Regions from separate parts of the Halomonas sp. HL-93 genome, predicted to be linked through region 2. Evidence: predicted binding sites of a transcription regulator. Region 2 holds the regulator's gene; the other holds the start of a gene.
The links. Region 2 encodes LexA, which represses DNA repair genes until DNA is damaged. Its sites were predicted from a motif close to TACTGTNTANNTANACAGTA; they were not measured.
Positions count from the first base shown of each region.

Region 1: a site for LexA is predicted at 3,505-3,524, ahead of GA0071314_RS09090 (LexA family protein). Genes of this name have one in related genera too.

Region 1 covers NZ_LT593974.1:1,963,174-1,979,193, reverse strand. Annotated here, with positions in the region: gene GA0071314_RS09105 (TRAP transporter small permease) at 1-388, opposite strand, end outside; gene GA0071314_RS09100 (DctP family TRAP transporter solute-binding subunit) at 448-1,446, opposite strand; gene GA0071314_RS09095 (Y-family DNA polymerase) at 1,763-3,037, opposite strand; gene GA0071314_RS09090 (LexA family protein) at 3,037-3,486, opposite strand; gene GA0071314_RS09085 (hypothetical protein) at 3,643-3,981, shown strand; gene GA0071314_RS09080 (DUF932 domain-containing protein) at 4,071-5,039, shown strand; gene GA0071314_RS19485 (hypothetical protein) at 5,192-5,368, shown strand; gene GA0071314_RS09075 (ERF family protein) at 5,458-6,243, shown strand; gene GA0071314_RS09070 (lambda exonuclease family protein) at 6,285-6,896, shown strand; gene radC (RadC family protein) at 6,985-7,482, shown strand; partial or broken gene GA0071314_RS19975 (M48 family metallopeptidase) at 7,719-8,506, opposite strand; gene GA0071314_RS09055 (McrB family protein) at 9,235-11,757, shown strand; gene GA0071314_RS09050 (McrC family protein) at 11,757-13,154, shown strand; partial or broken gene GA0071314_RS19755 (IS481 family transposase) at 13,247-13,395, opposite strand; gene GA0071314_RS09045 (hypothetical protein) at 13,508-14,752, opposite strand; tRNA gene GA0071314_RS09040 (tRNA-Ser) at 15,100-15,190, opposite strand; gene GA0071314_RS09035 (potassium/proton antiporter) at 15,239-16,020, opposite strand, start outside.
Region 2 covers NZ_LT593974.1:1,829,223-1,845,242, forward strand. Annotated here, with positions in the region: gene GA0071314_RS08425 (MetQ/NlpA family ABC transporter substrate-binding protein) at 1-300, opposite strand, end outside; gene GA0071314_RS08430 (methionine ABC transporter permease) at 392-1,045, opposite strand; gene GA0071314_RS08435 (methionine ABC transporter ATP-binding protein) at 1,026-2,069, opposite strand; gene GA0071314_RS08440 (riboflavin synthase subunit alpha) at 2,506-3,135, shown strand; gene GA0071314_RS08445 (NCS2 family permease) at 3,354-4,652, shown strand; gene GA0071314_RS08450 (adenine phosphoribosyltransferase) at 4,683-5,228, shown strand; gene gpt (xanthine phosphoribosyltransferase) at 5,237-5,716, shown strand; gene ung (uracil-DNA glycosylase) at 5,719-6,402, shown strand; gene upp (uracil phosphoribosyltransferase) at 6,494-7,123, shown strand; gene GA0071314_RS08470 (uracil-xanthine permease family protein) at 7,205-8,452, shown strand; gene mobB (molybdopterin-guanine dinucleotide biosynthesis protein B) at 8,480-9,043, shown strand; gene moaC (cyclic pyranopterin monophosphate synthase MoaC) at 9,048-9,854, shown strand; gene moaE (molybdopterin synthase catalytic subunit MoaE) at 9,856-10,308, shown strand; gene GA0071314_RS08490 (ribonuclease J) at 10,345-11,940, opposite strand; gene purU (formyltetrahydrofolate deformylase) at 12,203-13,057, shown strand; gene lexA (transcriptional repressor LexA) at 13,060-13,722, opposite strand; gene GA0071314_RS08505 (TetR/AcrR family transcriptional regulator) at 13,979-14,656, shown strand; gene GA0071314_RS08510 (L,D-transpeptidase) at 14,634-15,158, shown strand; gene nagZ (beta-N-acetylhexosaminidase) at 15,216-16,020, shown strand, end outside.

The sequences.
Region 1 (16,020 bases), 130 kb from region 2:
TCCGAGTGCTGGGTGCGGTTTGGGTTGAAACACGATCAGTCAATTCAAACCCGTATTTCACCATGATGAAGGCAAAGAGGAATGAACACAGAACGACGGCAATTCTCAGCAGGCTAGCCAACTTATTGCCGGAATATTCAAGCAGGATATCTACGGAAATTAGCAACCCATTTCGATAGGCATACCCGGCACCAAGAAACGTCAGCCATAACATGCAGAAACGAGCGATTTCATCAGAGAAATGCAGTGGGCTGCCTATAACGAATCGAGCAAATACCTGCCAGAAGATGAGCACGGTCATCACCAGCAGAAGCGTGGCTAGCCCCCAACCAATCAGCTTGTTGAAATGATCGATGACCCTGTTGGCTAGCAATAGATATTTCTTCATAGCTGCCTCACATTCAAGCGTAGCCCCGCAGAGGCTTAACCCCTGCGGGTATAGCGATTTCAGTAGTCGAAGTTGATGGCATCGTCGACGAGATCTTCACCGACAGTAGAGCTCCATTCATCGATCACCGGACGAACCGCCTCGCGGAAGGGATCAAGGTCGGGCTCGGTCACCGTCATTCCCAGTTCCTCAAGCTCTCCTTGGAAGCGCTCCTCCAGTTCCTGACTTGCTTCACGCTGAACGGGGAGAGCAGCCTGAGCCGCCTCCATGATGATGGCCTGATCTTCTTCACTGAACGAATTGAAGAGATCCAGGCCCATCATTAGAGGTGCTGGTGAGTAAACATGCTGAGTCAGGTTCAGGTAATCCTGCACTTCGTAGAAGTTGACGTCATAGATTGTGGCCAGAGGATTTTCCTGGCTTTCCATAACGCCTTGTTGCAGTGCCGTGTACACCTCAGTCCAGGCCATTGGAGTGGCGTCGGCACCTAAAGCTTCCCAAGTATCAACTTGAACGCGACTTTCCTGCGTGCGGTGATCAATACCATCTAAATCGCTTGGTTTCTCAAGTGGGCGTACCGAGTTAGTGTTATGACGGAAACCATTTTCCATCCAAGCAAGAAACTTAACGTTCATCTCTTCTTCGGCCAACTGAGCAAGCTCCTCACCATGCTCACTGTCCAGGAAAGCATAGGCATGCTCATGATTTTCAAAAATGTATGGAAGATCGAAGAGCAGGAACTCGTCCACAAAACCACCCATCGGGCCAGTCGATGCAATGCCAGCATCAATCATACCTAAACCCATGCCTTCGATGACCTCACGCTCAGCACCTAGAGCATTGTCATACTGAGGATCAATAGTTAGGCGGCCATCAGATAGGCGTTCAAGTTCTTCACCAAATTTAAGCACCCCGACGCCCTGCTGTGATTCGGGACCAAGCGGTAGACTCACTTCAATGACACGCTCTTCCTGCGCAAAAGATGAGCTAGAAGTGGCTAAAGCGACGGCAGCGGCCAGAGATGTAAGAGGTAAGGTCTTTTTGAGGAAATGTGTCATGCAGCACTCCTGGTCGTAGTCCAGCAATAAAGCTGTCTGTTTTGTGTTTGTAGTCAGTTACTTAATTCGATATGGGCTAACAGTCGAGACTCTGTCACGCTGCTCAAGCCCAAGTAAAGTTGTAGTAAATAATGAATACGTATGCAATAAAGCCTATTAAATATTTGGCAAACATAAAATATAAACCCATGATAATATTGAAAATATACTTTAGTATTATTTAGTGAATACGTATTCTATAATTTCCAAAATCTCTCTATGGGAGTATTTTGTCCTTAGAAAGCGGCCTACAAGTTTTGAATTGAATGTAGCCGTCTTACTTAACAGCCAGCAGCTCATTCCACTGTGTCGTGTAACGTGGCGTACGCCGCTCACTGCGTAGCGCCCAAGCGTTCCCTTTGCGGGGCAGGCCCATCTGGATGGTGCCTCGCCCCAGCTCCCGATTGAGCTTATCAACCGTGGCCATCAGACGCTCGCTTCGCTTGGCGTCTGCTTCGGTTTGCGGGGTCTCGGCGAGAGTGAGCTGGCGATTGGCCTTGGGGGAAAGGTCGAGCAGCATCAGGCCGGCTTTTTGGTAGGCGTAGCCCTTACGCCAAAGTTGCCGCAAGCCCTGTACCGCAGCGGCCGTGATCTCCCGATTATCGTCGGTGGGTCGTTCCAATGAGATGACGACGCGGTTGGTGTACTGCGGCAAGTCGTTGCGGAAGGGATTGGTGCGGATGAAGACCATCACGGCACTGGTCACGCTGCCTTGCTTGCGAAGCTTCTCCCCGGCCCTGGCGGCATGCTGCCTAAGCGCTTCGCGAAGATCATGCGGATTATTGGTCAGTCGTCCGAACGAACGCGATACCATGATCTGTTGTTTGGGTTCGCTCATGTTGTCCAGCTGTATCACCGGTTGACCCCTCAGCTCCCACACGATGCGTTCCTGGACCACGCTAAAATGCCGCCGTATGTGCTTCGGATCGGCTTCGCGTAGATCCCACGCTGTCTCGATGCCCATGACCCGCAGGCGCTCGCCAGTGCGGCGGGCCACACCCCACAGCTCCATGACGGGCAACTGTTTCAACAGCGCCTGGGTCTCGATGCTGTCAGCCATCAGCTTGCATACGCCCTGCTCCCTGTAGGCGGGGTGTTTCTTGGCGGCATGGTTGGCGACCTTGGCCAGGACGCGGGAGGGTGCAAAGCCCACCGAGACCGGAATGCCCGTCCACTGTTTAACCGTCTCTCGCAATTTTTGCCCGTAATCCTCCAGCTTGTCGGAGTCAAAGCCCTGGAACCCTACGAAGCTCTCGTCAATCGAGTACACCTCGACATGGGGTGAAAACTCGCCCAGCACCTCCGTGACGCGCCGGGACATGTCGCCGTACAAAGCGTAATTACTCGACAGTAGGATGGCTTGACGGCGGATCTGGGGCGACAGCAGGTGCATTGCCGCGCCCATCTCGACGCCAAGGGCTTTCAGTTCGTTGGAACGAGCCACCACGCACCCATCGTTATTTGAGAGCACGCCCACCGGCCGACCTTCCAGTGCCGGGTTGAAGACCCGCTCGCAGGACACATAGAAATTGTTGCAATCGACCAAGGCCATCATTGCAGGGTTGCCCCGGGCAGGCTGTGCAGCACATGAGTGACGACACCCCAGACGTGGTACTCCCGCCCGTCAATGGGAATGGGTGGGTAAGCGGGATTGCTTGCTTTGAGGTAGGTGCGTTGGCCAACCCGTTCCAGTCGTTTCACGGTCAGCTCGCCATCAACGCAGATCACCACAATCCGGCCTGGCAACGCATCCAGGCTGCGGTCCACGACCAACAAGTCACCGTGATGGATGCCATCCCCTATCATGGAGTCCCCCTCAGAGCGCACGAAGTAGGTCGATGCCGGGCGTTTGACCACATACTGGTGAAGGTCTAGGTCGGTATCCAGGTGATCATCGGCGGGGGACGGAAAGCCTGCACGCACGGCACTCGAATAAAGCGGTAACGGGCATAACGGGGCTGCAACGTCTGCTCGGCCCAGCAGGGAAACGGGCAATGACATGGTAAGGCGTCTCTCTATAACTGTATATATAGCCAGTATCAAGAAAGACGCCGGTTGACGCAACACCAACAAGGTCAACGCCACTTATTTTGAGATCTATATCACTCCCATGAACCCACCACAGGGATCGCTTCCCTGACCATAGGAGTGCCACTTATGCCACCACCCTGCTTTAACTGTGCTGAAACGCGCATGCTCAACCTTGATACCGCTCAACGGATCGGCACCACGGGGAGTTGCCTGATTGGCGGGGCGATCGGTGCCTGGCGATCAGTCGCGGTCACGGGGCCCTTGTCGATAGCCACTGCGCGCTTTCCGCTCGCCAAGCTGCCCGTCGCGATGATGGGTGCGATTGCCGGTGGACAGTCGGGGGCGCGGGTCGCCGCCCTGTTCTTCTCGCAATGGCTGCCGCCCGGTGAAGGCACCCCGTGGCTCTGCCTATCGTGCGGGCATATCTTTCGTCACCCCTTTCCGCCCCTGGCATCCGCACGCTGATACACCGCTTTATAGCGATACAGCTTATTCAACACCTACCCATGCGCTGGCAGCTCTGTCAGCGCTTTTTTTACGTCTGGAGAATGACCATGGCACATCTCGTTGAACAAATGGCTTACGTCGGCGCTACCCCCTGGCATGGCCTGGGGCAGCAACTGACCCGTCATCAACCACTAGAAGTCTGGCAGCAACAGGCCGGTATGAACTGGCACATCGAAGAAGCGCCGGTACGCTTTATTGCCGAAGGCGCAAGCCACCTGGGCAGCATTCATTCCTTCCCCGAGCAAAAGGTACTCTACCGTTCGGACAACAAAGCACCGCTCTCCGTGGTATCGCAGCGCTACAAGGTGGTGCAGCCGGAAGAGATCCTGGAGTTTTACCGTGACCTGACCGAGTACGCGGGGTATGAACTGGAAACTGCGGGGGTGCTCAAGGGCGGGCGCAAGTTCTGGGCCCTGGCGCGCAGTGGCTTGAGCACATCGCTGCAAGGCCAGGATGAGGTGAACGACTACCTGCTGCTGGCCACCTCGTGTGATGGCACCTTGGCCACCATGGCGACACCCACCACGGTACGGGTGGTGTGCAACAACACGTTGCAGATCGCCGTTGATGGTACATCGCAGGCGGTGAAGGTCCCCCACCGGTCGGAGTTCGACCCGCGGGCCGTCAAGCGACAGCTGGGGATTTCCGTGTCCCAGTGGAACGATTTCATGTACCGCATGAAGGCCCTGTCGGAACGCAAGATCAACCGCCGTGAAGCCCAGCAGTACCTGCAGTCGGTGATTTGCGGGGCCGAAAAGCCTCTGGATGATCCTTCCAAGCTGCCGAACTACCGGGCACTGAATAAAGTGCAGAAGCTTTATAGCGGCGAAGGTCGGGGCTCGCACCTGGTCACCGCCAAGGACACGGCCTGGGGCCTGCTCAATGCGGTCACCGAGTATGTCGATCACGAGAAACGGGCGCGTAGCAACGATACCCGCATGGACTCGGCTTGGTTCGGACAGGGCGCGCAGCTAAAGCAGGAAGCGCTCGATGCCGCACTTGCGCTGGTGGCTTAATCAGCCCCTTAACGTCGCTTCATCGATTTCCCGGATATCCCATTATCACGCTATTCCCTATCCAGTGACACTAACCACCTCCACGGCATAAACGCCCGGCCCCATCAAGGCCGGGCGTTTTGCTGTGGGCTTACCCTATACGAGGAACTGCCATGACATTCGTTTCCCACACCGTCGAAACCGGGCTGACACAACTGACCGAAGCCCTGCTGGCCAACCAAAAACATCACGCCGAGACCGTCGTCTGCGCCCAGGGGAAGTTCTACCGGGCGGAAGTCCACCTGGAGCCCCTGGATGCCGAGACATTGGCCGATCACCTGGGCGACTAACCCTACCCGCCTTACCGCTTCCAACCAGCCCAGCAACGTTTGGGCGTTGGATTATCCCTGTATCGATTCGAGATAACCGGAGGTGCCTCATGGCACAACGCACCCATGTCATCAATTCCAATCACCCCGAAACATCGTCATCAGCTATTCAGCCAGACGCTGCCTCGACAAACACACCGGCCTCCTTGGAGGCACATCCCACCGCCGACAGCACTGCGATCATTCAGGTGATCGAGCGTGCCGCGCTGAACCCGGACGTCGACATCGACAAGATGGAGCGTTTGCTGCAGATGCAGGAGCGGGTGATGGATCGCCAGGCCATGATGGCCTATAGCGCGGCCATGGCAGCGATGCAGACCGAACTGCCAAGCATCGAGGAGCGAGGGCAAACCAACAACGGCTTCTACGCCACCCTGGAGGATATCGTCGATACCGTGCGCCCGATAATGCAGAAACATGGCTTTGCGGTGAGCTTCCGTATTCAGACGCAGGAGCATGGTATCCAGATCACCGGTGTCCTGATGCACAAGGATGGCCACCGTGAAGAAACCAGCATGCTGCTACCCGCCGATATCAGCGGTAACAAGAACGCGGTACAGGCGTTTGGCTCCTCCACCAGCTACGGCAAGCGTTACGTGCTGTGCGCGCTGCTCAATATCACCACCCGCGGCCAGGACGATAACGGCAATGCCAGTACTAAAACGGGTACCAAGACAGTCACCGCTTTCCAGGCGGGGCAAATACAGAGGCTGATCAGTCAGTGCCCGGCGACGACCCAGGAATGGTTCAGCGGCAAGTACGGGTCTGCCGTGCAGGTGCCCTATAGCGACTTCGACAAGCTGCGGGCGTCCCTTTCCAAGCGGGCCGTTAAGTAACTGGCCTTTTAGTCCTATCTATCCAAGTAAAGGAGGCGACCATGCAGATCCTCAACATGGCGCAAGGCTCCCCCGAGTGGCTGGCGGCGCGTTTGGGGCGCGTCACCATGTCGGAGCTCAATACCTTGCTGGTCAACGGCAAAGGCCCTGGTGGATTCGGTGCCGGGGCCATTACCTACATGCACCAGTTGATGGGTGAGCGGATGACCGGCGAATTGGCCGAGCCGTTCCAGGGCAATGCGCATACTCGCCGCGGTCATGAGTTGGAAGGCGTGGCCCGCTCGCTCTACGTCAATACATCCGGTGAGCCGAAACCCCAGGAAGTGGGCATCATCCTCAACCATGACGTGGGCTACTCGCCCGACAGCCTGGTCGGCGCTAACGGGCTGCTGGAAATCAAGACCAAACTGCCCAAGTTCCAGATCGAGGTACTGCTGAGCGGGGAGATTCCGGCAGAGCACGTTGCCCAGTGCCAGGGCGGCTTATGGGTCAGCGAGCGGGAATGGATCGACTTTGTCAGCTACTGGCCCGGTATGCCGCTGTTCATCAAGCGCGCCTACCGCGACGACATCATGATTAGCACCATTGCCGAGCGGGTTGAGGCGTTCCATGAAGAGATGGAGCGACGCATCAGCCAAGTGATGGTGGCATGAGCCAACCTCATCATCGACGAACCCTCTATCACATAACGACATAGACGCCGGGGCCACCACCCGGCGTTTTCTTTTTTTGGAGACAACCATGACGAACAGCAAGCTCAAAGCCGGTGAAGTAGCTGGCACTTACCATGTCGTAGAACCGGTTACCGAAGCTGACATCATCAACCTCGCCAAAGGCTTTGCACGACGCAAGCTTGCCAAAGGCTGCAAGATCACTCAGCCGTCACAAGCGTTTGAGCACTTGCGGCTGCTGCTTCAGGACTACGAGCACGAGGTATTCAGCGTTCTGTTTCTCGACACCCTGCACCGTGTCATACGCTTCGAGGAAATGTTTCGGGGTACCATCGACACCGCCAGCGTCTATCCGCGTGAAGTGTTGAAAGCGGCGCTAGCCTACAACGCGGCTGCCGTCATTCTGGTGCATAACCACCCCAGTGGTGACCCGGAACCCAGCGATTCGGATAGGCAAATCACCCAGCAACTCAAGGAAGCCCTGGGGCTGATGGACATTCGGGTGATTGATCACGTGGTGGTAGGAAGTGAAGGATGCACGTCGTTTGCAGAGATGGGGTATTTGTAGCGGTATGGTAGATCGAAATGGATCCGCCCGCCGGGGCGGATCCAAGTTGGATGTTTTCTTTCTTTTTATGTCAGCTATCGGTCAAAAGCGGTCTTTCAGCACCTACGCATATACATACCCGCACTTTTCACCAGATCGCGTTTTAAACCAAATTTTCGAGGGAAACTGCTCATTTGATAGTCTGGGATCCAGCATGTATTGGATTTCAGGTGATGGACGACCCCAGCCTGCCGCTATCAGGAACAGTTAGTCGGTGAAGCATCGCGATAGGCTGCTACGACCGCTTCCATGCCCTGCTGCAATGCCTCGATACGTGATCCATGGGCAGGGTGAGTTGAGAGGAATTCAGGGGGCTGATCACCACCGGCGGCGGCCATGTTGCACCATAGCGCCACGCTCTGTTGCGGGTCAAACCCCGCCCGCGCCATGATTTCCAACCCCATTAGATCGGCCTCCTCTCCATGGGCGCGGCTGAACGGCAGGCGGATACCGAGTTGGGAGCCAAGGCCCAGGGCCTGCATCGACTGTTGCTGACCAAGATCCCCCTCTCCTAATTAACCTACCAGCAGCAATCCGGCTTTAATGCCCAGCTGCTGGGTAAGCCGCTCATTGCCATGGTCAGCCAGCACATGCGCCACCTCGTGACCGATCACGGTTGCGAGCTGGGCCGGGGTTTCGGCCACCCGCAGCAATCCGGTATGCACGCCGATGCGTCCACCCGGCAGGGCAAAGGCATTGGGTGAAGGATTCTCGAAGACCACGACCTCCTAGGACTTCAGTAATTCGAGGTGCGAGTAGATTGCTTTGGCGGCAGCCACTACCTCCCGAGCTACACACTTTACTTGGCGATTAACATTCGTGTCATGTGACTCCGTTTGGCGACGAAGCAACTGGTCGAAGGCATCCTCGCCCATGTGCCATTAAGCTTTCAGGCACCAAGACCAGCTGGGGAACGCCCAGTTGGCGTCTTTTCACAGCCCGCCAGAAACACAAAAAACAGTATGACCCACAACAGTGGCAGCAAGTGTCAGACGCATCGCTCCTCTCCTTCATCAGGACACATGCCGCAGGCTATTCGGTGCTTCGGTTAACTCATTGCCTTCAAGCGAGATACTATTCCAAGCTTTTGAAAATTGGATTGAATGGTACGCTCAGTCGGCTGGCAAAGGCGGACATTTACCAAAAGATAAAACCGTAACCCAACACAGACGCCGCTGGAGGCTTTATCTTGAGAAGCCACTCGGAAAAATGTATGTTCGTGACCTTAGCCGCCGAGATGCTGTCGAAGCTCTCCAGAAAGTTGCAGCAGAGAGGGAATGTAAAACCTGTCCCCTCCGGCCGGAGGCAAGATGGGCGCTCAGAGTCAAGGTATAATTGGGTATGCTTAGAATGATGATTGAAGTGGCTTAATAGATGTGACGGAGCTCATGTTAATACAAATACTGGCTATGCCGTTCCAGAAACAGCTTGTTAAGAACGCCACAGGCATGATGGCCACAGGGATCAAGGCGGCCAAACTTAAAGAGATCCTAATATCTATGTCGCCACTTGAGTAGCAGCGTCGCATTGTCAAAAAAGTCGAAAAACTCATGGCCTTCTGCGAACAGCTCAGAACCAGCCTCCGCGAAGCCCGCAAAATCCGCACCCATCTTGCCGAAACGGTCGTCGAGCAGGCTGTTCACTGAGTCCAATCTGCCGGCAGAACCGGGGTGATTCAGACGCCGTTATCACCAACGCCAAGGAAATCGAGGCATGACCGACTTTCAGAAGCAATACGCCAAATGGGACGAATTTCTGGCCGCCTGGCCCCGCGAGCGCCTGGCGACCATGACGCTGGACGAATACACCCAGGCGGGGTCGACGGACACCTTTACCTACTGGATCGAGGCCGGCCTCGAAGAACTGGGTAGCATCTGGGGTGGTTCGGCATTCAAGTTCGGCGTGTACTCGAGAAAGGCCAACGATGAAAAATCATCGGGTGCCAAGCTCAGCTACTCCGAGACCCATGGGTGGTATTCCTCGCTCGGTGAGTCAGCCGAAGAGGCCTTCGAGAAGGTTCGCAGCTACGTGGCACAGGTGGCGGAACTTGCTGCCCGAGGCAACGTGGCGAGCATCGAGGCCTTCGAGTATCTGGGCGAAGCCTTCAAGTGGAAGATCGCGTTTCACTACCAGGATCGGCAGGCGCCGGTGATCGTGGGTGTCTTCAAGCGGGCGCCGTTGGCCATGTATGTTGGCAGTACCGCGAAGGACCCCATGGGCAGCCTGCAACAGGCAACCCTTGCCCAGAAACCGCCCGGTTTGGGGGTCCTGGAATTCGGTAAGCAGGTCTGGGAGGCATGGAGTCAGAAGAATCTGGCAATCTGGAAGCTCTCCCATGGGGGAACGGACTTCTCCGACGACGAGCGGCAACGATATATGCATAATCGCTTAGCCGTGATTTACGGCAACACGGCAAAAAAGCAAGGCGAGAACTTCATAAATGCCCCTGTCGGAACCCTTTTCTTCTTAGGCCATGGCAACAGCCCACAACTGGTGGGCCTGTTTGTCTCCAAAGCCAAGCCTTCCTCTAAAGGCGATGGCTGGGTACAACGAGAATACCGCGTGCTAAAGACCGCAACACGAAAGGACCGCTACAAGGATAATTCTAAGGGTTGGTCGCCGCAAGGCAACTCCACTTTCTGGAGAGTCGGCGAAAACGATCTTCCACTGTTCGAGAACACCCTGCTGAATCCCTACTTCGACACCGATTTGGGCGAACTGGCAACATTGGCCGGCGAGCTGCTGGAAACGAAAAGTTTGGATGGAAAGGGTGTGGCCGAACCAATCTCAGAGCCAGAGTCGCCAACGGTGAACAAGCCCATGGCCGCCTGCATCAACCGCATCTACTACGGGCCGCCGGGCACGGGAAAGACCAAGGCCGTGCTCGACCTACTCCGCACCGAATACACCGATGAACCTCAGCACATCAACGCCGAGGAACGGAAGCGACAAGCCATCGCCCAGCGCATGGCGACGGCACGGTGGTGGGAGGCGGCCGCCGCCGCGCTGTATGACATGGGCGGAGAGGCCAAGGTGCCCCAACTGGCTGAGCACCCGTTCATCGAGGCAATCGCCCAGGCCAAAGGACGGACGACGGGAATCAAGCAGACGTTGTGGGGCATGCTGCAGCGTCACACCATCACGGATTCTGAAACCGTGAACATCACGTTGAGACTCGCCCCGGCCATCTTCGACAAGGGAGAGAATTCGGTCTGGGGGTTTGCCGGCGAATGGCAGGAAGTCTGCTCGGACCTGGCAGAGTGGGTGGACTCGATCAACAAAGGCGAAACCGGCCGCCCCGAGCGCAAGCGCTATCGCTTCGTGACCTTCCACCAGTCCTACGGTTACGAGGAGTTCATCGAGGGGCTCCGTCCCGTACTGGCTTTGGATGACGAAACCGAGGTTGGCGGCATCGCCTACGAACTTCGGGCTGGTGTGCTCAAGGAGATGTGCCTGGAGGCCCGGCAATCACCGGACAAGCGGTTCGCGCTGGTGATCGACGAGATCAACCGGGGCAACATCAGCAAGATTTTTGGCGAGTTGATCACGCTGATCGAACAGGACAAGCGCGATCCCATGGGCGCGAGTTCATCGCCAACACCGGTCAGGCTGGCGTATTCCGGAGAACCTTTCCTGGTACCGGCCAACGTGGACATTATCGGCACGATGAACACGGCGGATCGCTCATTGGCCCTGCTGGATACTGCGCTGCGTCGTCGCTTCGAGTTCGAACCCCTGATGCCGGACACCCGTGCCGAGAAGGCCCCAGATGAACCCGACAGCGCTCCGCTGGCTGGTTTAACCGTTACCTCCTCCGGCGTTTTGATTGATGTGCGGCGTATGTTGGAACGCATCAACGACCGGATCGAGGCCCTTTACGATCGAGACCATACCATCGGCCACGCCTACTTGACCCAGCTTCGTGGTATGACCGACGAAGGGGAACAGTTCGCCGCCCTGGCACGAATTTTTCGCAAACGTATCTTGCCGCTGCTCGAGGAGTATTTCTTCGAGGACTGGCAGAAGATCCGCCTAGTGCTGGCCGACAACCAGAAAACCGACCCGGCGACCCAGTTCATTGCCGAGAAGGAGGACCATGAGCAGGATCTGGCATCACTGTTCGGCGGTGAGGATGACTTCGACTTCTACGCCGCCAAACGGCGCTACGAGATTCGGGAAACCGCCTTTGACAATCCCCGATCCTATCTCGGAATCTACGAGTCTCCGTCTCCCTGATGGTCGGTCGTCCGATACGCAGCATTACCTGTTTCGAGTATGACATCCTCGTCCGGGATGAGCCCGGGCAGTCCGTCGGTGGCAATCTGTGTGCTATGCCTTCCGCGGTTTTCGATTGGCTTGAAGCTGAGGCGCTGCGCCTGACCGATCCGTCGCGAGGCACACCCAACCGCTGGGTGCGTCTGACGCAACGGCGAGGACGCCGCGGGGTGCAGATGACGAGTTTCGTCGGCGTGATACAGGCACCGAACGGCTTTCAGATCGAGGTACTGCCAAAGGTGGGCAAGGCCATCGGGGGAGGCATCGTGGAGGCGCGTAGCCTGCTGATCGACATGCTGCGCTGCCTGGGCCCATTCCGCCACTTACAGACCGCCAGCGCCCGCCTCAAAGCAACACGCATGCCGCTGCTCGAGGTGTTCATCGCGGAGTTTCTGCAGAGCGTCGACCAGGTGGTCAAACGAGGACTGCACGGCGGATACGAGGTTCACGAGGGCAATTTATTCGCCCTACGGGGGAAGTTGCAGATGGCGCAGCATCTGCGCGAGAACCTGGTCCGCCGGGATCGCTTCTTCACCAAGTACGACGAGTTCACCTCCAACCGCCCCGAGAACCGTCTACTCCACGCGGCGCTGAGGGTGGTTCTCTCAGCCTCCGCCTCGCATGCAAATCAGCGTCTCGCCCGTGAGTTTTGCTTCGTGTTCGCGGAGGTGCCTGTTTCCGACGTTCCCGCCCGAGACTTTCAGCAGGTTCGACTTGATCGCGGCATGACGCAATATGCCGGCGCGTTGGCATGGGCACGGCTGATACTGGAAAACTCCTCGCCCCTGACAGGGATGGGCAACCACCACGCGCCATCGTTGATGTTCCCGATGGAAGTCGTGTTCGAGGCCTACGTAGCCAAGCACCTTGCCCGCCAGTTGGCCCCTTCATTCACCTTGAAAACCCAGACACGGGTCTTTTCGCTGGTGAAGCACATTGGGCAGAACTGGTTCCGCTTAAAACCCGATCTGCTGATCACCGAGGGGAAGAAGAAACGGGTGGTATTGGACACAAAGTGGAAATTGATCGACGCCGCAAAGGGGAACGGTACGGACAAGTACGGTCTCGACCAGGGTGACTTCTACCAGTTATACGCCTACGGCCAGGGCTATCTCGACGGCGAAGGCGATGTAGTGCTGATCTATCCCCGCACAGATACGCTGGAATACGCGCTCTCCGTGTTCGACTTTCCGAAGTCTAAGGGGCTGCGACTGTGGGTGCTGCCGTTCTGCCTCAGGACCCGGCGGTTGTCGGTTCCTGAAAACGCCCCTTTTGCGGATGTGCTCGTGGGCAAGAGATTGCCCGCAAGCACGCAGTTCGAGACCTCTGCTTCGACTAAAAATGTCAACGCCGAATGAAATGTGCTCCTTCTGGGGATCAAATCGCCGCCATAAAACTGCCCCTCTCGAGCTCATTATCGGTTGGGCTGTTGGTTCATCAAGCCCAGTTAGTAGTCTTTGAAGGGCTTGTATCGGGGCTTCCGGTTTTCGCGTCATCGCCCTTCTGCCGAGCCAATTTCGCCAGTGTCGGCACCTCGCGCCGCTTTAGCATGCGATGCAGACTCAAGCGTAACAAGCGGGAATCCAGCGAAAACTCTCTAGTACGACCAAAGCCCCCTGATGAAACAGGCTCACAAAGTCTAAGACCGTAAGCGTACCTGAGCATAGGTCTTCAACCAACTCTTGGATTCCTATGAGCACGAAGAGAGCCTTTACTCTTCAGGCCAAAGGTACAATGCTGGCTTCAGTTCTTCGTCTCGCCAGTCATCGCTCCAAAGGCTATTGCGATAAGTAAGACCGCCAAGCAGAGTTAGGCTGAGATCGCTATCGATTTGCTGGCCGGGCTTCCATACGGCGCTCGTAGTGGCGTTGGCCTCCAAGTAAGGACCACCTGTACCGTAGAGGATCAGTTCCAGCCGCGGTTCGAGGGCAAAGCTTGCATTTAGGCTGGAATTCAGCATCAAGGAGGGTAGCTCAGGGCCTTGATGTTGAGAATGACGCGGCTGGGGTTGCCACTTGCCGTTTTGAAGCTGTAAGGCACCAGCACTATCGTAGTGTAGTTGAATCGGTTCGCTAATACTGAGACGCCCACTGGTAGACAGCAATGCATTGAGACGAGCATTCACGGTAAACATGATGGGTAGCCAGCCCACCATGCGGTAGAATGGCCCTTGCTGGCGTAACCAGATTGTTTCGTCTCTCTGGAGCTTCTCTTCGAAGCTTGGTGTGATTTCGGTACCCTGGCACATGCGACCTTCCAACTTGGCCTCTTTCAAACGACCGCCTTCAAACGTCATCTGTCGTTTCAAGGCGAAAGTGGCTTGTAAGCGAATTGCGGCGCTGGCTTGCGGTGTAAAGTAAAGAGTTTTCTCGTGCTCGAAGGAGGTGTCTTCGGGTGGGCATGGTTCCCAGCTTCGATCCTGAAAAGTGGTCAGCAGCCATCGACCTGTCGCTGAGGGCGCTTTACCCAGCAAGCTCTCTACTGGAAAATCATCCTCTTCTGAGGTGACGCGCTCCACGACGATGATTGTTAACGTGCCGTCTTCCACCACATCTCCCAGCTCGGCGGACTCTATCGATAGCCTCAAGGTGCCATCTTCGTCTGTATCGGTCGCTGCAACGTGCGCGAGCAGACCTGAGTCCACCAGCTGCCCTTCGGCCTGCCCTAGCGGATGAAGTGGCGCGTCGGTAGCGGCAACCAGCCGCCAGCCGACTGCTAAGGGCTCGAGAAAACTTGGCGGCGACTTGATGACCAGTTCGAAGGCATCGTCGCCCAATGAGTCGATGTTGTCGACTGTATCGAACAGCTTGGCCGAATCATGGCTATCAAGAGCGAGTACTCGGGACTGAGGGGTTAAGTTACCGTCGATGAATGTCTCCCTGGCCAGGCCAGAGCTAGCCAGTCCAACCATCACCGGCACTGTCAGAAAGCGCATGATGAAACGGAAGGTAGACATGATGAGGGCTCGGTTGTGGAGTGGATTCATCTAAGTGTAGCTAGTGGTACCGTGCTTGGTATTCTTTTCTCCCGCTTGGTAAGCGCTCCAGTAACCGTATCTGTTGCGTACTGACTCAGGTCGGTAGAATGACTATCCAGCGCCAGAACTAAAGCACCGTCTTTAGCAGCCAATGCTCATTGGCATACTCTAGCTCAACGCGATCAAGATCATTACAAAAGGAAGGACAGTCCAATACCATCCTGTGATTTTCAGTGGAAGCCAACTCAATGGTGTGGGTCAGAATGTGGGTTAAAATCATAAAGACATAAAAAAGCCGCTGAAATCAGCGGCTTAATCGTAATACTTGGCGGAGGGACAGGGATTCGAACCCTGGAAAGGCTATTCACCTTTGCCGGTTTTCAAGACCGGTGCATTCAACCGCTCTGCCATCCCTCCGGCTTACGGGTGCATAGACTACCAGCTTTTCCTTGGAAGTCAACGTCTTTAGTACAATCTTAGCCCGACCCGGGTGATTTTTCCGCCCTGCATATCGCTGACGACCCAGTGAATGCCGTGCCAATCCACATCGTCGCCAACCACTGGATGGCCGCCAACGCGTAGCGATACAAAGTCGGCCAGGGTCATGTCTTTCTCACCTGGGCTTAGGGTCAGCCCGTAGGCCTGCGCAATATCCTGCATGTGCGCACTACCATCAAGCGTAAAGGTACCGAAGAAGGCGCGTTCTTGCTTTAGCTTAGAGTCTCCGTTGAACAGGCGGTTGAGGGCGTTTAGGTCTTCCGAACGGCCTATCACGCATATCACATCGCCTAATTTTAGCCGTGTGCTGCCTTTAGGATGCAGCATGGCATGTTCACGGAATAACGCTGAGATAAGTGCGCCAGAGGGAAAGCGCAGCAAACGAATAGGCACGTCGTCCAGGTCTTTATTTTCAACCGGGTAAACAAACATCTCGTAGTCGTTTTCCGGCAATATCCCCAGCGGACCTCGCCTGTCCGGTGTAGTGCCCGTTGGCACCTCGACTTTTAACCATCGAGCTATTAATGAGAGTGAGCCACCCTGGATCAGCAGCGACATTAATACCACCGCAAAGGCAATGTTAAAGTACAGTGACGCGTTCTCTACCCCGCCAATCAGAGGGAAAATCGCCAGTACAATAGGCACCGCACCGCGCAGCCCTACCCAAGCAATAAACCATGTTTCCCGCCAACGAAATTTAAAAAACGGCTTGATGGTGATCAGAACCGCCAGGGGGCGGGCAATAAAAA
Region 2 (16,020 bases):
GTAGCCTGCGATAGCGAAATCGTAGCCACGATCATTGACCATCGACTGCATGTAGGGCTCGTGCTGATAGGCGTTGGCATCGAGGCTGCCATCGTCTAAAGCGGCATTGGGCGTTACGTAATCCGTGAACTCAATGATTTCAACATCAAGGTTGTACTCTTCCTTGGCAATCCGCGCGGCGACTTCCATCACTTCGGTTTCAGGGCCGGCGACGGTGCCCATCTTGATACTGGCGGCTTGTGCGCTGGCGCTAACGGCCAGGGCTAATGCGGTAACGGTACTGAAGGCTAGCGTTTTCATCGCAACTCCTGTTATGTCTTGGTTTTCTTTTTGGTGATAATAAAGTTAATTTTAATGCTTTTTCGTTATATGTCTACTAAAAGCAGCGCCGCTATTTCCGGTCGGTTTTGCGTACCAAGTAGTCACCCATGCTTTGGAAGCCTTGTACCATAATAACCAGCACCACCACCGTGATCAGCATAACGGTAGGGTTAAAGCGGTTATAGCCATAGCGAATGCCAAGATCGCCAAGGCCGCCACCACCAACAGCGCCTGCCATCGCGGAGTAACTCACCAGCGTTACCAGGGTGATGGTGAGGCCGGTAATAATGCCTCCGCGTGCTTCAGGGATGAGAACTTTGACGATAATTTGCCACGGTGTTGCGCCCATGGACTGGGCGGCTTCAATCAAGCCCGGCGAGATTTCATTCAGCGCCCCTTCAATCAGCCGAGCGACGAAGGGAATTGCCGCAATGGTCAGCGGTACCGCGGCAGCATTGATGCCAATGGAGGTGCCCACCAACATCCGTGTAAAGGGAATAATCGCCACCATCAAAATAATAAACGGAATGGAACGACCCACGTTGGTCACAATGCCCAGCGTGTGGTTGAGTGCAGGCTTGGCTAAAATCTGTCTGGGGCGCGTCACGTAAAGCATGACACCTAGCGGCAACCCCAATAACGTTGAGATCACCCCTGATATTGCGACCATGTAAAGCGTGTCTAGCGTTGCCTGAAAAATAAGCTCAATCATTGCGCTGGACATAGCCAAGTACCTCTACCTGTAATTGATGATCTGCCAAGTAGTTCATTGCCGCTTGGGTTTGCTCAGACGTACCCAGTAGTTCAGCGATCATTAAACCAAGTGTGCGATCCTGGATCGATTCCACCTTGGCTTGGAGAATACTCACGTCGACGCCGCAATCGCGTGCTAAGCGGGAGATAAGCGGTGTGGACACCGCATCGCCTGAAAACGTCAGCCGTACAACAGGGTGTGCATTGACGCTCGAGTCGTCGCTGAGACGTTCAAGCAGTTCCTTGGGAGGGGTAAGCTGCAGGAAGTCGTTGAGAAACTCGCGACCTAACTGGGTGCGTGGTGCGGTAAAGAAATCGCCAACTTCAGCGTCCTCGACCAGTTCACCATCGGATATTAAGCTGACTCGATGGCAGATCGATTTAACGACCTCCATTTCGTGGGTAATCAACAAAATGGTAATACCCAACTGCTGATTGATATCGCGCAGCAGTTCCAGAATCGAGCTGGTCGTCTGGGGGTCAAGCGCGGAGGTGCCTTCATCGCAAAGCAGCACCTGAGGGTTGCTGGCCAGTGCGCGGGCAATCGCAACGCGCTGTTTTTGCCCGCCTGATAACTGGGCCGGGTACTGGTCTGATTTATCCGATAGCCCCACCAGATTGAGCAGCGGAGTGACGCGTTCTTGGATATCGCGGCGGGGTTGGCCCATCAACTCCAGCGGTAGCGCCACGTTGTCGAACACGCTACGCGTAGTAAGCAAGTTAAAATGCTGGAATATCATGCCGATCCGGTGACGAGCTTGATTAAGCGCTGTGGTGCTTAACCCCGTGATCTCTTGGCCATCAACGGTGACCGTCCCTTGGGTGGGGCGTTCTAGTAAGTTGACGCAGCGAATGAGAGTCGACTTGCCCGCGCCAGATAGGCCGATAACACCGTGAATGGCTCCTTTGGGGATCGCCAGATTGACGCCTTTGAGGGCGTGAACGGCGTCGCGGCCAGAACCATAGGTTTTGCTGACATTATTAAGTTCGATCATAGCGTCTGCCTTTCCTATAGGCCAAAGACGAAGGTGAGAGCGCAAGCGTAGGGCGGGAAATAAAAAAAGGCCACCCTGGCGGGTGGCCATCAACGCTGGACACACCCTTTTAGCTGCACTTCACCAAGCGTGTACTTGGTGGACGCCCGCAATCTGGGTACAAATCGGCGTCTTTACATTTGCGGCGAAAGTCTAAAGAGGCTGTAAAAGGAAGTCAATCTAAAAGCACAGTATCTTATGCGGTTGTGAATTATGGCAATTTTTTCAACTAAAAAATTGAATTATAAAAGTGTTAATTCCTTTTGGGGTAGGGCATCTATCATCTCGAGAGGCCTCCATCGCGTCGTCACTGCTTTAGTGGAGGAGACGTTTGGGGTGCACAAGAAGGTTCGTGCAGTAGTAAGCTTGCACGCGGATCATTTAATGCGAGGGCGCTATGTTCACTGGCATCGTGCAAGACAAGGTAGAGGTAGTGGAAGTACGCGAGCTTGATAAATTCCGTACCCACGTATTGGAAATGCCAGATGTACTGCGTGAGGGGTTAGCAATTGGCGCCTCAGTTGCGCATAACGGGGTGTGTTTGACGGTCACTGAGATTTCAGGTGATCGGGTGAGCTTTGATTTAATGCGTGAAACTTTGCGCCTGACCAATCTTGGTGCAATTACCCCCGGGCAATGCGTCAACATCGAGCGAGCAGCGCGCTTTGGCGATGAAATTGGCGGGCATGCCATGTCGGGTCATGTGATGTGCATGGCAGACGTAGTCGCCATTGATGAGGCGCCCAACAACCGTCGATTGTGGTTTGCGTTACCGGCCTCGATGGGGCGCTTTGTTTTTGAAAAAGGCTACATCGGTGTTGATGGAATAAGCCTGACGATCGGCGATGTGCGGGCTTCGACGCAGGGTGATGGTGTCGAGTTCAGCGTTAATCTTATCCCTGAAACACTGCATCGCACTACGCTCGGTGAGCGGTTGCCCGGCGATCAGGTCAATATTGAAATTGATCCCCAAACACAGGTCATTGTTGAAACGGTGGAGCGTGTTTTGGCGAGTCAGGCGCGCTGATCTTCGCTGCTGGCAAGCGTTATAGTGCATTTCTGACCGATTGGTTATAACGTGGCCTGAAGATTGCTTATGCTAAGCGATGAGGTTTAATAAGCGGGCGCTAGCCCGCTATCGACGGCTGCACAAGGTGTTCGCATCATGCGTGACCTTTCGGTAGTATGTGCGGCTTTTCGCGCTGCCAGGGCGCATCAGCGTTTACGCGAAGGATAAAAATACCTATGAATTTTCTGGATAAGCAATTCGGGCTTACCGAGCACCAAACCAGTGTTAAGACCGAGGTCATCGCCGGAATAACCACCTTCCTTACGATGGCGTACATCATCTTCGTTAACCCCAGTATCCTTTCTGAAGCTGGGATGGACTATGGGGCGGTGTTTGTCGCCACTTGCGTAGCCGCCGCTATTGGCTGTCTCATCATGGGGCTGTGGGCCAACTATCCGATTGCCCAGGCACCAGGCATGGGGCTCAACGCGTTCTTTACTTACGGTGTCGTCCTTGGGATGGGCTATACGTGGGAAGCGGCATTGGGGGCCGTGTTCTTCTCGGGTCTATGCTTTTTCTTGCTGAGTATTTTTAAAATTCGCGAGTGGATTATTAACTCTATTCCGCTCTCGCTGCGTTTAGGGATTGCCGCGGGTATTGGTCTGTTTTTGGCCATGATTGCATTGAAAAATGCCGGTATCGTGGTGGCTGATGACGCGACATTAGTTGCGCTGGGAGATCTCTCTGAACCGGCGGCACTCTATGCGCTGCTGGGCTTTTTCGTGATAACCGCTCTGTCCTATTTAAAGGTCACCGGTGCCGTCATGATCGGTATCCTGGGGATCACCATTGCGTCGATCGTGCTTGGGCATAACGAGTATGGCGGCCTTATGTCTATGCCGCCCTCAATTGCCCCTACCTTTATGGCAATGGATCTCATGGGGGCGCTTGATGTCGCCATGCTAAGCGTGATTTTCGCTTTTCTGTTTGTTGATCTGTTCGATACGTCAGGCACGCTGGTCGGTGTGGCACATCGCGGCAAGCTTTTAGATAAAGATGGCAAACTGCCGCGTCTGGGCCGGGCCATGATGGCCGACAGTACGGCTTCAATGGCCGGCGCTGCCTTGGGTACCTCCACCACGACCAGCTATATCGAGTCGACGGCGGGTATCGCATCGGGTGGCCGGACAGGTCTGACGGCGGTCGTCGTCGCCGTGCTGTTCCTGTTCAGTTTGTTCTTTGCCCCATTGGCAGGCTCAATTCCCGCCTTTGCGACCGCCGGTGCATTGCTTTATGTGGCTGTGCTAATGGCAGGTAGCTTGGCGCATGCCAACTGGGATGACCCGACCGACGCCGCGCCGGTGCTGATTGCGGCTCTGGCGATGCCGCTGACCTTTTCGATCGCCGAGGGTATTGCCCTTGGGTTTATTAGCTATGCGGCGATCAAAACCCTGTCGGGACGCTTTAAAGACCTTAATCCAGCAGTGATTATTCTGGCACTGCTGTTTGCGGTGAAATTTCTGTTTCTAGACTAACGTAATTTTATTAACCCAATGAGAGACGCGATGAGCATCTACGGCGATTACATTAAGTCCGTGATACGCACAGTGCCTGACTGGCCAGAAAAGGGGGTCAACTTTCGTGACATTACCCCGCTGCTGCAAAATAGTGCGGCATTTCGCAAGCTGATCGATAGCTTTGTACACCGCTATCAGGAAATGAACCTGGATGCCATCGCGGCTATCGACGCGCGTGGGTTTATCATTGGGGCTCCTTTGGCCTACGAGCTGGGCTGTAGCTTTGTCCCGGTGCGTAAGAAGGGTAAGCTGCCGTTTAAAACCATCAGCGAAACTTACACGCTCGAATATGGCCATTCAGAAGTTGAGCTTCATTCGGACGCTTTCCAAAAAGACGACCGCATCTTGCTGATGGATGACCTGATTGCTACCGGCGGGACCATGCTGGCCGCCGCGAATCTTATCCAGCGCAGCGGTGGGCATGTCGTTGAGACGGCCACCATTATTGATTTGCCTGAGCTGGGTGGCTCGCAAAGGATTCGCGACGCGGGCTACAGCGTTTTCGCGGTTTGTTCTTTCACCGAAGACGAGTAATGAACGATATGAGCAGCGAACGCTACCATCAGCATTTTACCGTCTCATGGGATCAGCTCCATCGCGATGTGCGCCAGCTTTGCCATCAGCTGGTCGAACGTGACTTCAATGGAATTGTGGCGATTACTCGTGGGGGGCTGATTCCTGCCGCCTTGATCGCGCGCGAGCTGAACGTGCGGCTCATCGATACCGTGTGTATCAAAAGCTATGACCACATGGATCAAGGTGGGCTGGATATTCTTAAAGGCGTTGATCACGACGGCGAGGGATGGCTGTTGGTCGATGACTTGGTCGACACGGGTAAAACCGCTCGTGCGGTGAGCGAAATGTTGCCCAAGGCGCATTTTGTTACCATCTATGCCAAGCCGGAAGGGCGTCCTTTGGTTGATCAGTATTTAACCGAAGTTGCCCAGCACTGCTGGATTCAGTTCCCCTGGGATATGGGCGTTGCCTATGTTGAACCACTGGTTGATCAAGTGAAGAAATAATCATGTCGAATCCGCTTCCCGACGACTGGAATCACTGGCTGGGAAATGAGTTTCAGGCTGACTATATGCGGTCACTGAAACGCTTTCTGGCTGACGAAAAAGCGGCCAAAAAAATCATTTATCCCCATTCATCTCAGTTGTTCCGCGCCTTTGAGTTAACGCCACTCAATGACGTAAAGGTGGTGATATTAGGTCAGGATCCTTACCACGGACCCAACCAAGCACACGGGCTATGTTTTTCGGTACAGGCGGGGGTGGCGGTGCCTCCTTCGTTGCTGAATATCTATAAAGAACTGGCCAGCGATGTAGGTGCCGAACCTGTTAGCCATGGGCATTTGGAAGCCTGGGCGAAGCAAGGAGTGTTGCTGCTAAACACGTCGTTAACGGTTGAGAGGGGCAATGCTGCGTCTCACCGAGGGAAAGGCTGGGAACCTTTCACGGATAGGGCGATTGAGACGGTGAGCGCGCATGCGCTGCCTAGTGTATTCCTGCTCTGGGGCAGTCACGCCCGCCAGAAGAAAACGCTGATTGATACACAGCGTCATTTGGTATTGGAAGCGCCGCATCCCTCCCCGTTATCTGCCCATCGGGGTTTTTTTGGAACCCGCCATTTTTCACAGGCGAATCGCTTTTTGGTCGAGCATGGGCGCGCTCCCGTTGAGTGGCAATTACCCGCCACCCCTTAACCTGGCGGCGGCTTACGGGTAGAATGCCGCCCAATTTTGCAAGTCTGCGACCAGCCGCGTTGCCTATCACCCCCTGCAGTGAGGACGTCCCATGAGTGTCTATTCCATTAATCATCCGCTTGTTCAGCATAAACTGGGACTGATGCGTGAAGTTGATATAAGCACCAAGAGCTTTCGGGAATTGGCAGGTGAAGTGGCTAAGCTTTTAACCTACGAAGCAACCAAGGACCTTGAGCTCGAAGATCACACTATTGAGGGATGGAATGGTGAACCTATTGCTACGAGGCGGCTAAAGGGTAAAAAAGTCACGGTTGTGCCGATCCTTCGTGCTGGGTTGGGTATGCTTGAGGGTGTCACTGATCTAATTCCCAGTGCGCGTGTCAGTGTCGTTGGGCTTTATCGTGACGAAGAGACGCTGCAGCCTGTTCCGTATTTTGCCAAATTTACCAATGACATCGAAGAGCGCATGGCAATCGTAATTGACCCCATGCTGGCGACCGGGGGGTCAATGGTGGCCACCTTGGATATGCTGCGTGAGCGCGGCTGCGAGCACATGAAGGTGATTGTATTGGTGGCGGCGCCAGAAGGTATCAAGCGTGTGCAAGAGGCGTATCCGGGCATAGACATTTACACAGCCGCGGTGGATGAGCGGCTGGATGAGAACGGCTATATCGTCCCAGGCTTAGGCGATGCTGGCGATAAAATCTTCGGTACAAGATAAGCCTTTCATGTTAACCGGCCCCTGGCGTCTTACGTTAGGGGCATTTTTTTGCCCTAGCATAAATCTGAGAGGAGCCGCGTGATGAAAGATGCCCCAAGCCAGCCTGAATCTTGGCCTAGAGTGTTGCTAACCGGGGCCCAAATGCTATTTGTGGCATTTGGCGCCTTGGTCTTAGTGCCACTGTTGACGGGGCTTGATCCGAGTGTGGCGTTGTTCACCGCCGGGGTCGGTACGTTGGTGTTTCATACGGTAACCGGCTTAACGGTACCGGTCTTTCTTGCCTCTTCGTTTGCCTTTATTGCACCGATTCAAGGGTCGATAGCTAACTTTGGTGTCTCGGCAACGCTCGGTGGTTTGATGGTGGCAGGGTTGGTATACGTGGCCATTTCGGCGGCGATCCGCGTGAAGGGAACCGAGTGGCTGCATCGCCTATTACCACCCGTCGTAGTAGGCCCGGTGATTATGGTTATTGGCCTGGCGTTGGCTCCAGTGGCGGTTGATATGGCCACCGGCGAAACCAGCGATCACATCGGTTATGGTGCGGCGCTGTTTTTATCCATGGTAAGTCTACTGGTTACCTTGGTCTTGGCTGTATTTAGCCGTGGATTGCTGCGTTTGATCCCTATTATGGGCGGCATAATAGTTGGCTATTGCCTGGCGCTGTTAATGGGCCTGGTCGACTTTACGCCGGTGCGTGAGGCTAACTGGTTGGCCATCCCTGCGTTTACTGCGCCAAGTTTTCACTGGGCGGCCATTCTGTTTATGATTCCTGTCGCGATTGCCCCAGCGGTGGAGCATATTGGTGATATGGTGGCTATTGGTTCGGTAACTCGGCGTAACTACCTGGAGAAGCCGGGGCTGCATCGTACGCTGTTAGGCGATGGTTTAGCGACCACGGTGGCCGCGCTATTTGGCGGCCCGCCCAATACTACATATTCAGAAGTAACGGGGGCGGTGACGCTAACCCGGGCGTTTAACCCTCGCTATATGGTGGTCGCGGCGGTACTGGCCGTTGCGCTGGCCTTTATTGCCAAGTTGGGGGCGCTTCTGCAAACCATCCCCGGGCCTGTAATGGGGGGGATTATGACGCTACTGTTCGGTTCTATCGCGGTCATCGGGATGAATACGTTGGTGCGTGCCGGGCATTCATTAACCGCCCCGCGTAATCTGGTCGTTGTCTCGTTGATTCTTGTTTTTGGTATTGGCGGCATGCAGGTGGGCGGTGGCCAGTTTACGCTGCAAGGCGTTAGCCTGGCGGCGCTGGTCGGTATTGCGTTGAACTGGATACTGCCAGCCGAGGAAAAAGCTGACGCTGGCGATGCTCACTAACCCTTGTCTATTTGGAGCAGCTCGCTTATGCAGTTGAATTCATCGCTAGCTTTTCCCGTGTTGGGGATTGCTGCCTGGAGTGGGACGGGGAAGACGACGCTGCTCGAGCAGTTGTTACCGCGGCTTCGGGCCGAGGGCATTAAGGTGGCGGTGATTAAGCATGCTCACCATCGCTTTGATGTCGACCAACCCGGGAAAGATAGCTATAAGCTACGCAGTGCCGGGGCGACACCTATTCTGGTCGCATCAAACCAACGCCTAGCGTTGATGCAGGAAACCCCAGGCGGTGAAGAGCCGGATTTAAATCAGCTACTGGCGATGATGGCTGTACACTCACCTGATCTGGTGCTGGTGGAAGGCTTTAAAGCATGGCCCTTGGCCAAGCTGGTGCTTTATCGTAATGGCATTGGGGACGCAGATATTCTACTAGGCCCAGGCGTTGAAGCCGTCGCGCTTGATGGGCCGTCGCCGGTCGCCTTGCCCGCTGCAAGGAGGCAGCTAGCGCTTAATGATACGGACGCCATTGCAAGTTGGATAATCGAATGGATGGCGGGCCAACGGCTCAATGATGTTTCACGCACTGATAGGTGACACCATGCAGTTAACTCATCTCAATAGCCGCGGCGAAGCCCGTATGGTAGACGTTTCAGATAAACAAGAGACGCGCCGCGAGGCGGTTGCATCTGGGCGCATTGTGATGCTTCCTGCCACCCTGACGCAGCTAAGTGAAGGCTCTTTACCTAAAGGTGATGTACTGGCAACTGCACGTATTGCGGGGATTCAGGCGGCAAAACGTACCCATGAGCTGATCCCGCTTTGTCACTCGTTGGCGCTTTCTAAAGTGGCCATTGAGTTTGATGTGGATCCCGCAGAAAGCTGTGTCCATGTTACCGCGAGTTGTCGATTAAATGGGCGTACCGGGGTCGAGATGGAAGCACTGACAGCAGTCTCGGTGGCCTGTTTAACGCTTTACGATATGTGTAAAGCGGTAGATAAAAGCATGCGTATTGACGCGGTACAGCTTGATAGCAAACGCGGCGGTCAGCGGGGAGAGTATCAGCGCGAGACCACGCCTGAAGCGCCGCCGCCGATTGTCACAGGCCAAGGCACCGCCGGTGAAGTCAGCTTGGGAGATCGTTGTCATTCGCCTTGCGTACTGGTCAAGTTTCTTGCCGAGCTGCGTGAGCAACTGGGTGAAAACGAACGGGTGGTGACTTTTGACCAACTGCCCAGTCGCGATATTGCGGGGCTGAAAGCCGCTTTAGCGGCTCAGGACGAACGCTTTCAACTATTGCAGGACCAACGCACGCTTTGTGCGATCAACCAGGTCATGGCCAACGATGGCGCGCGAATTACCGACGATGACGAGGTGGCTTTTTTCCCACCCGTTACAGGGGGCTAAGATGGATATTAGCATCCGCGTTCAAGCGGCGCCTTTTGATATGGCCTATGGTTATGATGCCTGCATCGCCGGACGCACGGATATAGGAGGGGTTGTTAGCTTCACTGGGCTGGTACGTGACTTTAACGAAACCCCTGACGTTACGGGGCTGACCCTGGAGCACTATCCAGGAATGACCGAGGCCACCCTCCAGCGTATTGCTGAGCAGGCGGGGCAGCGCTGGTCACTCAACGCCGTTACGATTATTCACCGAGTGGGGCATATGCGTCCGGGTGATGCCATTGTTAGAGTGCTAGTGGCAAGCGCGCATCGCCGGGAAGCCTTTGAGGCCTGTGATTTCATTATGGACTGGTTAAAAACCCAAGCGCCTTTTTGGAAAAAAGAACACGGCCTTCAGGGTGATTACTGGGTTAAAGAGCGCCGTTCAGATATCGACGATGCCGCCCGCTGGTAATTTCGCAGGCCGACAGAACGGCGAAGTAGCGTTGTCTTAATCGTCAACGATGGGAGCAGGCAGTTCGCTGGCCATAATCTGCAGGTGAACATCAGGTAAATGCTGTAGCCGCTCGGCTAACCAGGCGATTAAACGCGGCTGGAGGCCAAGTCTCAGGTCCGCTAACGTATCAGCGTGCAGTTCGGCAAGCTGGTCATCCAACCATTCGCTGAAGCTGTCTTCGTCCAGCGCATTGGCGCTTGTGTTATCCAGCATTAGGCGTCCAATGCGCGCCCAGCCGGTAGTCGTAGCGGTAACTGGCAGCGCTAAATAAAGGCTGCCCCGGCGCGGGTGGGCGCTACTGTCGCTTTCCAGCCCAGGGTGGGGGACAACACTGTTCTGACTGACGATGCATGGTGGTTGCGGGTAGTGCTGCTCGTGATGCAGCCCCTCTTGATCAAAGCGAATCATGTCGCCATTGACGGGTGCTAGCGGTGCATTAATACCAAGAGTCGCCGCTAGCTGTTGATGGGCCTGTTGATGTTGGCTTTCCCCGTGGACAGGCAGCAGGTGTCTTGGCATTAACCACTCATAAAAGCGAGTCATTTCCTCCTGTGCCGGGTGCCCCGTCGCGTGTAGTTCGGGGTGGCTGAATTCATCGAAGAGCCGAACGCCAAGTTGTTGCAAACGCTTTTTTAGCTGCTCAATGGGTCGCTCATTCCCGGGAATCGCTTTCGCGGAAAAAATCACGTTGTCGCCTGGCTGTAAATCAACGTGAGGGTGACGGCCCTGAGCAAGCCGTTGAAGCGCAGCACGCGGCTCGCCTTGGCTGCCTGTGGCAATGACGACGACTTCATCGGGGGGGAGGTAACCGAGGTCGTGGGCGGGCACTAACGTCGGAAAATCGTCCAAATAGCCGAGACCGCGGGCGACGCCTACCATGCGTTCCATTGAGCGTCCCATCAAACTAACACGCCGTCCGCACTGATAAGCTGCGCGCCCAATTGCCAACACGCGGGCTAAATTACTGGCGAAGCAGGAAACAATCACTCTGCCTTCGCAGGCGGCGAGCGTTGCGGCAAGTGCTCGGGCGACATCACCTTCGCTGCCCGAGTGGCCTGGCATCGGAGCGTTAGTGGAATCGCCTATCACCAAGTCAACTGGCGCGAGTGCCTTGAACTGTGCTTGATTGATCGGCTCACCGATGATCGGCTCGGGATCAAGCTTCCAGTCCCCGCTATGCAGCACGCGGTAGAGACCTGCCATGACGATCAACGCGCAGCTCTCGGGTATTGAGTGAGGAACCGCCAGATAGCGAAGGATGAAAGGGCCGCTTTGCAAGGCCTCACCGGGCTCGACTACATGGATGGCGGCGCTGCTGAGTTGATGCTCGGCAAATTTGAGACGCAATAAGCCTGCCGCCAGGGGCGTGGCATAAATGGGGCATTGCCAGTGAGGCCAGAGCCAGGCAACTGCGCCAATATGGTCTTCATGCCCGTGGGTGATATACAGCGCTTTAGGCGCGATGCCCAATGCTTTCGGCGTCGCCAGGTTGGGGACTTGGAGCGGAGCGTTGGGTAAATCCTGACGAATCATCATGCCGCAATCCACGGCGATCCAGTGATCCTCGTAGCCATATAGCGTCAGATTCATGCCAATCTCCCCACAACCGCCTAACGGCAAGATGCGCAATGGGGGGCGACGACGGGGACGAATATGAGCGCGCGGTGGATGCATCAGAGTAATAAAGCCTAAAAAATAATTCCTCAACTATACGGTAAGCGGCGGTCGGCTAACAATCATCGCCGTGACAGTCGATGATTGCGGGCGTCGCATTGGGTACACTAGACGTTTGTTGAATGCCCATGGACGGCCATGACAATAGCCGCGTGGTAAACCGTTAAGAGTAATGACTATGTCGCATTTTTATCGTTTAGTGGTGTCCTGCCCAGACCAGGTGGGAATTGTGGCGGAAGTATCGAGTTTTATTGCCGCGCAAGGCGGGTCTATTACTGAGGCTAGTCAGCATTCTGATCTGCAAACCGGGCGTTTTTTTATGCGCTACGAAATATTAGCGGATTCATTGGGTATGTCGGCGGAAGCGTTACGTTCGGCCTTTGAACCTGTGGCTGCGCAGTTTGATATGCAGTGGGCGTTGGTCGATACCCAGAAGCGTCGGCGGGTCGTGTTGATGGTATCGCGAGAATCACATTGTTTGGTTGATTTACTCTACCGCTGGCAGGTAGGTGAGCTTGATTGCGATATTGTTGGCGTGATATCGAATCATGATGATATGCGGTCGTTAACCGAGTGGTACGGTATTCCCTATCACCATGTTCCCGTGGATCCCAAGGATAAACCAGCGGCCTTTGGGCAAGTGCAAGCGCATATTGACCAAGCGCGAGCAGACTGCGTGGTGTTGGCCCGCTATATGCAAATTCTGCCGCCAGCGTTGTGCCAGCGCTATGCGGGGCAGGTGATCAATATCCACCACAGCTTTCTGCCCTCATTTGCCGGTGCCAAGCCGTATCACCAAGCCTATGAGCGCGGTGTAAAGCTAATAGGCGCAACTTGCCATTACGTTACCCAAGAGCTGGATGCGGGACCTATCATTGAGCAAGACATCCACCGGGTCAGTCACTGTCATACACCGACGGCTCTGGTGCGCTTTGGGCGTGACGTGGAAAAAGCCGTGCTAGCACGAGGTCTTCGTTGGCACTTGGAAGACCGCGTGCTGGTGCACGGTAATAAAACCATCGTGTTTAGCTAGCGTTAGCCAAGCGCTTGGCCATTGCCACCGCGGATAACGCCGACGCCCACACCTTCGATTTCGAGTGGCTGGCTACGTAGGTCGATCTCGATCGGGGCAAAGTCGGTGTTTTCCGCGATTAAAGTGACGTGATGGCCTTCGCGTTTAAAACGCTTAACGGTCACTTCATCTTCCAGGCGGGCAACGACAATTTGCCCATCCCGAATGTGCTGGGTACGGTGTACAGCGAGCAGGTCGCCTTCCAGAATGCCGATGTTTTGCATTGAAAGCCCGCGCACACGTAACAAATAGTCCGCTTTGGGCGTGAAGTAGTCGGCGGGTAAGGGGCAGTAGCGGTCAATGTGCTCGGCGGCCAGGATAGGACTGCCTGCCGCGACTTCGCCAATAATAGGTAAACCCGTCGCCTGATCCGTTGCTGATGGTTGGGTATCAAGCGTCTCCTGGGGCTCTTGGTTGGGTAAGCGGATACCGCGGGATGTGTTGCGGATGATGCGTATGACGCCCTTGCGCTCAAGTGCCCGCAAATGCTCTTCTGCCGCATTGGGCGAGCGAAACCCTAGCGCTTTGGCGATTTCGGCCCGGGTAGGCGGATAGCCAAACTCGGCCATGGTTTTGACAATAAAGTCGAAGACATTTTGTTGACGAACAGTTAACGGCCGCGACATACCAGCCTCCAATTGAATAAGTGGGCAAGACAGCGTCTGTTTACCTTTTGGCTATGTGGTTAAGTATACAGTATGTTTCCCTGTCCAGTATATCTTTGAGTTAGTCTGGCTAACAACCTGATGTATAAGGAGATGCGGTTGCGCTACAGGTGCGTCTTTTATCGCCAGGTAAACGTTGAGAGCTATCTAGCGATAACGTAGTATCCTAGTTTGTTTAAAACAGCCGTTTTTATGGACCGTTTTTATGGAGAGCAGCATGGCTCAATCGGATACGGTGACGCGCATTCTAGATACTGCGGAAGTGCTCTTTGCAGAGCGTGGTTTTGCCGAGACGTCCTTACGCAATATTACCAGTAAGGCGCGAGTCAACTTGGCCGCGGTGAATTATCACTTTGGCTCTAAAAAAGCGCTTATTCAGGCGGTATTCGCGCGTTATCTGGATCCGTTTTCGCAGCGTTTTCATAGTGCTCTAGACGATCTTGAAGCTCGCTATGAAGGGCGCGATATTCCCCTTGAGGTGCTGCTCGAAACCATGGCGACAACCGTGCTGACGGTGCCCGCTGAGCGCAATAGCCTAAAAGTCTTTATGCGTTTGCTTGGCCTTGCGTACAGCCAAGCCCAGGGCCATTTGCGCCGCTACATTCAGCAAGAATACGGGGATGTCTTTAGCCGATTCACTGATTTAGTGCGCCGCGCCACTCCTGATTTGCCGGACGCCGAGCGCTTTTGGCGGCTACACTTTATGTTAGGTACCGTCATCTTTACGCTTTCGGGACTGGATGCGCTGCGCGATATTGCTGAAAAGGATTACCACCAGCACGTCACGGTGCGCGACTTGGTTCGCCGCCTTCGACCGGTGGTGGTGGCGGCAATGAACGCGCCGCTACCTGACGAGAAAGACATTGAGAATCATGCAGACACCGTCGCTCATTGAGTTGCCTCCCCGCCAGGCGTTATGGCTCGAAATTGCCATTCAGGCACAGCAGTTACGTGCCTGGCAAGGCGATGTATGTCGCTATGAGTGTAATATTTCCACCGGGCGTGCCGGCGTTGGGTGTCAAGACGGGAGTGGGAAAACGCCTATTGGCTGGCACTATATTCGCGCCGCGATTGGCGGTAATGCCCCGGAAAACGCCGTGTTTAAAGGCCGTCGCTGGACGGGGGAAGTGTTTAACACTGAGATGGCTGCTGAGTTCCCTGAGCGAGATTGGATTCTGACGCGCATTCTATGGCTATGTGGACTTGAATCGGGGTTAAACCGTGGCGGCCTGGTGGATTCGCAGCGTCGTTATATTTATCTGCACGGTACGCCGCCGGATCAACCAATGGGCCAGCCAGCCTCGCATGGTTGTGTGCGTTTGCGTAATGACGACCTCCTTTGGCTCTTTGAACAGGCCCCACCCGGAACGCCTGTCTGGCTTCACGACAGGCATTGATCGTTGGATTCACGCTAATCATCGTCTAGTATTGGCGCTTTTTTTGGACATCCCGCTATGACACATCCATTAGGCTCGGTCATGTTGGACCTTGAGGGGACCACGTTGACCGCTGCAGACCGGCAGTTGCTGAAAACGCCCGCGGTGGGAGGCGTCATCCTATTTTCGCGCAATGTCGAAGACGCCTATCAGGTACGTCGATTGTGTGGCGAGTTGCGCAAGTTACGGCCTGATTTGTTGTTGGCAGTGGACCAGGAGGGCGGTCGCGTTCAGCGCATCAAGGAAGGATTGACGCGCCTGCCGCCGATGGCGCGTCTCGGTGAGTATTATCAGCAGGATCGCGCGGCGGCGCTTGCCTTTACCCAGGATGTTGGGTGGCTACTGGGCATGGAGATGGCCGCCTGCGGCTTGGATATTAGTTTTGCCCCCGTGCTGGACGTTGACAGCGGATTGTCCAGCATGATTGGTGATCGCAGCTTTGGCCCTGAGCCCGAGCAAGTCAGCGAATTGGGCGGGGCGTTAGTGGCGGGGCTTCATGACGCCGGTATGGCGGCGGTTGGCAAGCATTTCCCAGGGCATGGCGGCGTGGCGGCGGATTCGCATCTTGCGCTGCCGATTGACGATCGCTCGTTTGAAGCCCTGAAACAACACGATCTGATTCCCTTTAGCGCTCTGGCGAAAAAGCTCGATGGAGTCATGCCCGCGCATATTGTGTACTCGGCCTTTGACTCGCGACCCGCTGGTTTTTCGCCTAGCTGGCTTGGCATGCTTCGCCAGTCGCTGGAGTTTAGAGGTTGCATCTTTTCAGATGACTTGAGCATGGCTGGTGCTCATCAAGCCGGGGGGCCACGCGAACGTGCGG